DNA from 2 places in the Bradyrhizobium sp. 134 genome. Region 1 is predicted to be linked to the other one. Evidence: riboswitches for the same ligand, from Rfam matches in the RefSeq annotation. Region 1 holds a riboswitch; the other holds the start of a gene.
The links. A riboswitch is a leader RNA that binds a small molecule or an ion and turns the genes downstream of it on or off. The one in region 1 is predicted to bind cobalamin.

Region 1 (3,416 bases):
CGGCCGCGTCAACGCCGGTCCCGCTGCCCGCGATCTCCTCCGCGCTCACGCCGAGCAGGCTCGCCGCAATCGCCGCCGACGTCGTGGTGTTGCCGATGCCCATCTCCCCGAAAATCAGAAGATCGGGCTGCCCGGCCTGCGCGCGCGTCACCGCACGTCGGCCGGCTTCGAACGCAAATGCCAGCTCTGCGGGGGTGAGCGCGGCTTCGATGCTGAAATCGCGCGTGCCGCTGCGCGGCTTGTCGGTCACGATTCCAGCCATCTCCTCCTGCGCCAGCGTGCCGGCGTCGACGACCTCCAGGCTGGAGCCCAGCTCACGCGCGAGCACCGAGATCGCGGCACCGCCGGAGGCGAAGTTCGCCAGCATCGCGATGGTCACTTCCTGCGGATAGGCCGAGACGCCCTGCGCGATGATACCGTGATCGCCGGCGAAGATGATGATCGGCACCCGCGCCGCGCGCGGTTGCTCGGTCGCTTGCAGACCGGCAAGCTCGATTGCGAGCTGCTCGAGCCGGCCGAGCGCGCCGGTCGGTTTCGTCAGTTGCGCCTGCCGCGCCACCGCCGCTTCGCGGTGGACTGCGGAGATGTCGGGGCATTGTTGGGTGACCCATTCGGGGAGCATGCTGCCTCGCTTGCCTCACAGCCTGCGCTTGAGGATGTAACTGTCCATGATCCAGCCGTGCCGTTCGCGCGCCTCTTGCCGCACGGCGACGATGCGCGGGCCGATCTCGGCCAGCGCGCCGGACATCACGATCTGATCGGGCATGCCGAGATAGGCCCCCCACCAGATGTGCAGGCCCGCCGGATCAAGCGACTGGAACGCCGTGCCGCCGTCGAGCATCACCACCACGGTATCGACGCCCTGCGGCCAGCCGCCATCGCGCAAGCGACGTCCCGTCGTGACCAGAAAAGGCTCGCCGATGTCATTGAGCGGCAGCGCATGCGCCGCACACAGCGCCTGGATCGAGGTGATGCCGGGCACGACCTCGATCTTTGGCGAGGGATTGAGCCGCCGCGCAATGCGCAGCGAGGAGTCGTAAAGCGAGGGATCGCCCCAGATCAGCAGCGCGACCGTGCCCTCGCCTTCGAGATGATCTGCGATCGTCTGCGACCAGGCAGCGGCCACGGCATCGTGCCAATCGTCCACGCCCTTGCGATAGTCCGCTTCAGCGGCGGCGCGCACGGGCAGATCGAACTCGGCGATACGGGGCGTGTCGCTGGTGAGCACATCGGCGCAGATCGTCCGCCTGAGATCGGCGAGATCGGATTTTGCGGTTCCCTTGCGCGGGATCAGGAGGAGATCGGCCGCGTTGATGGCAGTAATCGCGGCGCGCGTGAGCTGCTCGGGATCGCCGCAACCGATGCCTATCAGGGAGAGCGTGAGCATCGTAGCTGCGAAGGGCGGCCATACCGGCCGCCCATTCGCTTGTCTCTAGGCCGCGTTGTGCAAACGCGGAGTGACGAGGCTGGGCGCGGTGACGCCGCGCAGCGACTTCGCCAGCGCCAGCACGCCAAGATCGGCGAGCGGCTCGATCACGATGACCAGCGCATAGGACGCCGCGAAGGTCGCGATGTTGGCGAGGTTGGTCGCACCGAAGCCGGAGCCATAAATCGCCCAGAACGCCACCCAGGCGATGACACCCGCCTGATAGGTCGTCGAAAGCGCCAGCGCCTGGCGGTACTTCAGATCGACATAGGCCGTGTTGCTCGAAATGATCCGCGTGGCGATCGCCTGGATCCCGAACAGCGGCACCAGCAGCGTGGTGACGTTCATGCCATATTGCGGCAGGTCGCGCGGCTCGAAGAAGATGCCTTGGAACAGCAGGCCGAACGCGAGGCCGAAGGCCGCAGGCGCAGCTCCAAACAGCAGGAACAAGGTCGAGCCGAGGATGAAGTGCACTTCGGAGACGCCGACCGGGAAGTGCGGCAGGATCTCAAAGAAGATAAACACGAGTCCCGTGGTGGCGAGCGTGCGCGCCGCGAACGACGCGATGCCCTGCTCGCGCACGGTCTCGACCGCGAGCTTCAAGGCAACGCCGCCAACGGCGATGCCGGTTGCGTAACTCAGCACGAGCTTGGCGTCCGAGACTAGTCCGGGTTCGATATGCATGGCTCAGATCCTTCTTGCCGTCACACCCGACGGCCTTGGCCTCAAAACGTGCACGGCCGGTCTCCTGGCTCGCGGTTCACTGGGAGTCTCCGGCCTTCCCGAACCTTGCGGCCCAGTGGCTGATCGAAGTCCCTCACCGCTTACAGTCGCGGGGGCGGCTGGGGTTTTGGGCGCCGCAACTGGGTCCGCCCATCCCCATTCCCGATTATGCTCCGGCGCTTTGCGCCGCGTCGAGCACCATGCCTCTCCTGTGTGCCCCTTTCGCCAGCCGGGCGTCAAGGGGCGAAGGGCGGCCGAGACCGTCATGACCGATAATCCCCCGCCAGCGCGCCGAACAGGATGACGGCCGCCGTGGAGGCCGCCCCGCCCCGCGCAAGCTGCTCGGCAAGTTCCGAAATGGTGGTGCGGACCAGCCGCTCATCGGGACGGCCGAGCGATTCGGCAAACAACGCCGGCGTGGTTGGGGCAAGCCCGTGCTCGATCAATTTGACGACAAGCGCCGGAAACGTCCGCCGGCCCATATAGACCACGGTCGTCGCCTCCGGATCGGCCAGCGCCGCCCAATTGAGGTCTGGCGGCAGCTCGCCGGTGACGTCCGCCCCGGTCACGAACTGCGCGCGGCGCGAGGTGTGACGCCGGGTCAGCGGAATGCCGGCTTGCGCGGCGGCGACACAGGCCGACGTGACGCCGGGAATGATCTCGTAGCCGATGCCCGCTTCACGCAGCGTCTCGAGCTCCTCCTCGAGCCGGCCAAAGATGCCGGCATCGCCCGACTTCAATCGCACCACGCGCGCGCCTGTTGCGGCGTAGTCGACCAGCAGGCGGTTGACGTGGTGCTGCTTGGTCGAGGCGCGCCCTGCCCGCTTTCCCACCGCGACGAGATTGGCGCCGGGCCGGGCCAGATCGAGGATCGCCCCCGAAGCAAGATCGTCATAGAGCACGACATCAGCTTCGCGCAGCCGCGCGGCACCCTTGAGCGTGAGGAGCTCGGGATCGCCGGGCCCGGCGGAGACAAAGGACACAAAACCGCTCACCGGTCCTCCGCGATCAGGTGGAAGAACGTGCCGGTGGCTTGTCCCCGCCGCGAGCCGGTCTCGGCGATGACCGCGCCTGTCGCGTCGTGCACGACCGCCAGCGGCGTATCGGGCTGCGCGACGATCGTCGAATAGTGGAATTCGTGGCCACGCAGGCGTGCACCGGCCTGATGGCCCGGCATCGGCGCGGCGAGTTCGGCCAGACGATAGCCCAGATGCATGCGGCGTTTGGCAAAGCTCGTCTCCAGGCCAAGCAGGCCCGTCATCTCGTG
Region 2 (3,416 bases), on a different contig from region 1:
CAACATCGTTATGAGCTTAAGGCGCTGATCGACTCCGAGAAACCCTCGAAGGGCGCTTCAGAGGAGACCGTCAAATTTGTCTCGAATAATGACAAGGCCGCCTCGATGCTCCAGGTCGTCGCGTCGCGGCTTATCGTCGTTGGCTGACGAGCCGAGCCGAGGCGAGGTGGACGGGCGTCGAATATCCCAAGATCAGCTTGCAGGATATCTAAAGCTACGTCATTTCGAAGCCGAAGAGACGATCTTCACGCGCGACGAGATCGGTCCGGAGATCCTGAAGACGTACGAGAAGCTGGGCATCCGCTTGCCCACGGTCACCATGCACGAGTGCATGGAGCTACGGTCGTAACAGGATCCCCGCCGCCCGCGCTCTCGCCGCTTACTCCAGTTTCGCAAGTTAGCGTGCATCCTGACGTCCGGAACTGTTCCTGCGATGCCGCGCAGGCCAACGTCCAGGCTGCACTACTCGCCAGCGGCGACGGAAACAACGAAGCGCGGCCAAAGTCGCTCAGCACGTAAGTGCTTGGCACACCGAAGGAGATCATCTTGACCAACGCCACGGAGCGATCGAGCTCACGGCTCGTCGCGGGGTCCGCCGAACACAGGCAGTCCGGCCTGATCATCCGTTTGATCCTGGAGCAATCCGGCCTTGACAATTCCTAAGGAGCCTCATGGCGCTGTGATCAAGCGGATGCCGGCCGAGGATGATCGCAAACGTCCTCGCGGGCGAGTTCGAGAAGCTGCTGACGGAAAAGACCGGATTTGTCGCGATCACGCAGATGTCGAAGCGCCCACTGCGTTCGTTCTGCTCGCGTTGATCCGAGTACGCCAAGCGGGTGTTGACGGACGCATTCACAAGCGGAGGCTCCACAGATCTAGGCGTTTTTACCAGGCCGGGAGTAAGACCGTTGTGCCCTAGCTGGTACAGCTCGCAATCGCTTGGGCAATATCGCGGCGACACTTAGTAGGTTGACGGATCGATCCTCGTGCGCCTAATGCCAGTCGTCGTGGTCTTCGGATTCGTTTGATCCGGAGCTAAGAGGGAAGCCGGTGCAATGCCGGCGCTGCCCCCGCAACTGTAAGCGGCGAGCCGCTGTCCAACGAAGTCACTGAAGCCATGCGGCTTCGGGAAGGCCGGACAGCAGCGACGACCCGCGAGCCAGGAGACCTGCCTCGACAATATATCGTCCACGGGCGGGGTGTCCCGGTGTGCGCCAAGCAGCTGTCGCTCACGCGATATTCGCTGCATGCGTCCGCCATGGCCTCTGCCCCAATCATGGGGTCTGAGCTATGTCTTTTCTTTCGCTTCCCGTTGCCACACTGGGGACGTCACGCATCGGCCCACGACGCGAACTCAAAGTCGCGCTCGAGAGCTACTGGGCGGGAAACTCCAGCGAAGCCGAGCTCCTCGAGGCGGGGAGTGGACTTCGTGCCGCTAATTGGGCACGGCAGAAATCCCGCGGTGCGACCGTCATTCCTTCGAATGACTTCTCGTTTTACGACCATGTGCTCGATACCAGCCTAATGGTCGGCGCCATTCCCGACGTCTATGGCTGGACCGAAGGTCCTGTGTCGCTCAAGACCTACTTCACCATGGCGCGTGGCGCTCAGGACAGTGGTCACGCTCAGCACGGGCCTGGCGTAGCCGCACAGGAAATGACGAAGTGGTTCGATACCAACTACCACTACATGGTGCCGGAATTTCACCGGGATCAGATCTTTAAGTATTCCTCTCGAAAGCCGATCGAGGAATATGAGGAGGCAAAAAGCCTCGGCTACCAAACGCGCCCCGTCCTAGTTGGCCCAGTCACTTTCCTGAAGCTTGGCAAAAGCGCAAATCCCGCATTCAATCCGCTGTCGCTGCTCGATCGGCTCCTCCCAGTCTATGTCGATGTTCTCCGCGAACTATCCTCGCGCGGTGCTGAATGGGTTCAGCTGGACGAGCCGTGCCTGGTGATGGACGTCGACGAAGCATCGCGGGCAGCTGTCCGCCGGGCCTACGCTCATTTCGCAAAGGTTGTGCCGGCCCTTAAAATAATGCTGGCCACATATTTCGGGGCTATCGGCGACAATCTTGAAACAACCTTGGCCTTGCCCGTTGCCGGGCTTCATGTCGATCTGGTTCGGGCACCTGACCAGTTGGACTCAATTGTCGCCACAACCCGTAGAGATCTCGTGGTCTCACTAGGCGTCGTTGATGGTCGGAACGTGTGGCGCTCCAATCTTCCGGCGCTGCTCGACCAACTTGCTCCTATGGTCCAAAAATTGGGCAGGCACCGTGTTCAGATTGCTCCTTCCTGCTCGCTGCTTCATGTTCCGATCGACATTGAGCTAGAGACCGATCTCGATCCCAATCTGAAGACATGGCTGGCGTTCTCAGTTCAGAAGATCAAGGAACTTTCGATATTGGGCAAAGCGCTGGCCGGCCATGCTGCCGAGGTGGCCGATGAACTTGCGCTTTCGGAGGAGGCAGCCGTCACCCGCGAAACATCGCCCGAGATCCACAATGCGAATGTCGCCGGACGAATCGCCGCGATCGATGATAGCATGCTTCGCCGTCGCAGTGCGTTCACCCAGCGTGCCGACGTCCAGCGCGTCGCGTTCGCATTGCCGATGTTTCCAACGACAACCATCGGATCCTTCCCGCAAACGGCCGATGTCCGGAATGCGCGCGCGGATCATGCGCGGGGGACGTTGAATGACACGCAGTACGAGCAGCTTCTGAAAGCGGAGACAGCCCGTACCGTGCAGTGGCAGGAAGATATCGGCCTGGACGTGCTCGTACACGGTGAGTTCGAGCGCAATGACATGGTTCAATACTTTGCCGAGCAGCTGTTGGGCTTCGCTTTCACCAAGCATGGCTGGGTTCAGTCTTATGGCTCGCGGTACGTTCGTCCGCCTATCCTGTTCGGAGATGTCTCCCGGCCGAAGCCCATGACAGTTGAATGGTGGCGCTATGCGCAGTCTCTGACCAAAAAACCCGTCAAGGCTATGCTGACCGGACCGGTGACGATCCTGAACTGGTCGTTTGTCCGTGACGACATCTCGCGGCGCGAGACATGCCGACAGATCGCTCTCGCGATCCGAGATGAGGTCATCGACCTTGAGGCGGCTGGAGCGACCATGATCCAGATCGACGAGGCTGCGTTGCGGGAGGGATTGCCGCTACGCAAATCGCAGTGGAAGAACTATCTCGATTGGGCGGTGGACAGCTTCCGCCTTTGCTCCTCCCCCGTCGCCGACGGAACTCAGATCCACACTCACATGTGTTATTCCGAGTTCAACGAAATCATCGATGCGATCGCAGCAATGGATGCCGACGTCATTTCAATCGAGACGTCGCGTTCTAAGATGGAATTGCTCGAGGCCTTCAAGAGCTACAAATATCCCAATGAGATCGGGCCCGGCGTCTATGA

Region 2: it holds a riboswitch for cobalamin, as region 1 does, so the genes downstream of both, metE (5-methyltetrahydropteroyltriglutamate--homocysteine S-methyltransferase) here and IVA75_RS38080 (energy-coupling factor ABC transporter permease) in region 1, are expected to answer to the same signal.

Annotation. Positions count from the first base shown of each region.
Region 1 covers NZ_JADPKX010000086.1:702,037-705,452, reverse strand. The annotation lists gene cobT (nicotinate-nucleotide--dimethylbenzimidazole phosphoribosyltransferase) at 1-622, opposite strand, end outside; gene cobF (precorrin-6A synthase (deacetylating)) at 638-1,387, opposite strand; gene IVA75_RS38080 (energy-coupling factor ABC transporter permease) at 1,433-2,110, opposite strand; cobalamin riboswitch at 2,147-2,367, opposite strand; gene cobA (uroporphyrinogen-III C-methyltransferase) at 2,413-3,144, opposite strand; gene IVA75_RS38070 (cobyrinate a,c-diamide synthase) at 3,141-3,416, opposite strand, start outside.
Region 2 covers NZ_JADPKX010000046.1:572,083-575,498, forward strand. The annotation lists gene IVA75_RS20070 (hypothetical protein) at 1-147, shown strand, start outside; gene IVA75_RS20075 (hypothetical protein) at 140-349, shown strand; cobalamin riboswitch at 992-1,191, shown strand; gene metE (5-methyltetrahydropteroyltriglutamate--homocysteine S-methyltransferase) at 1,291-3,416, shown strand, end outside.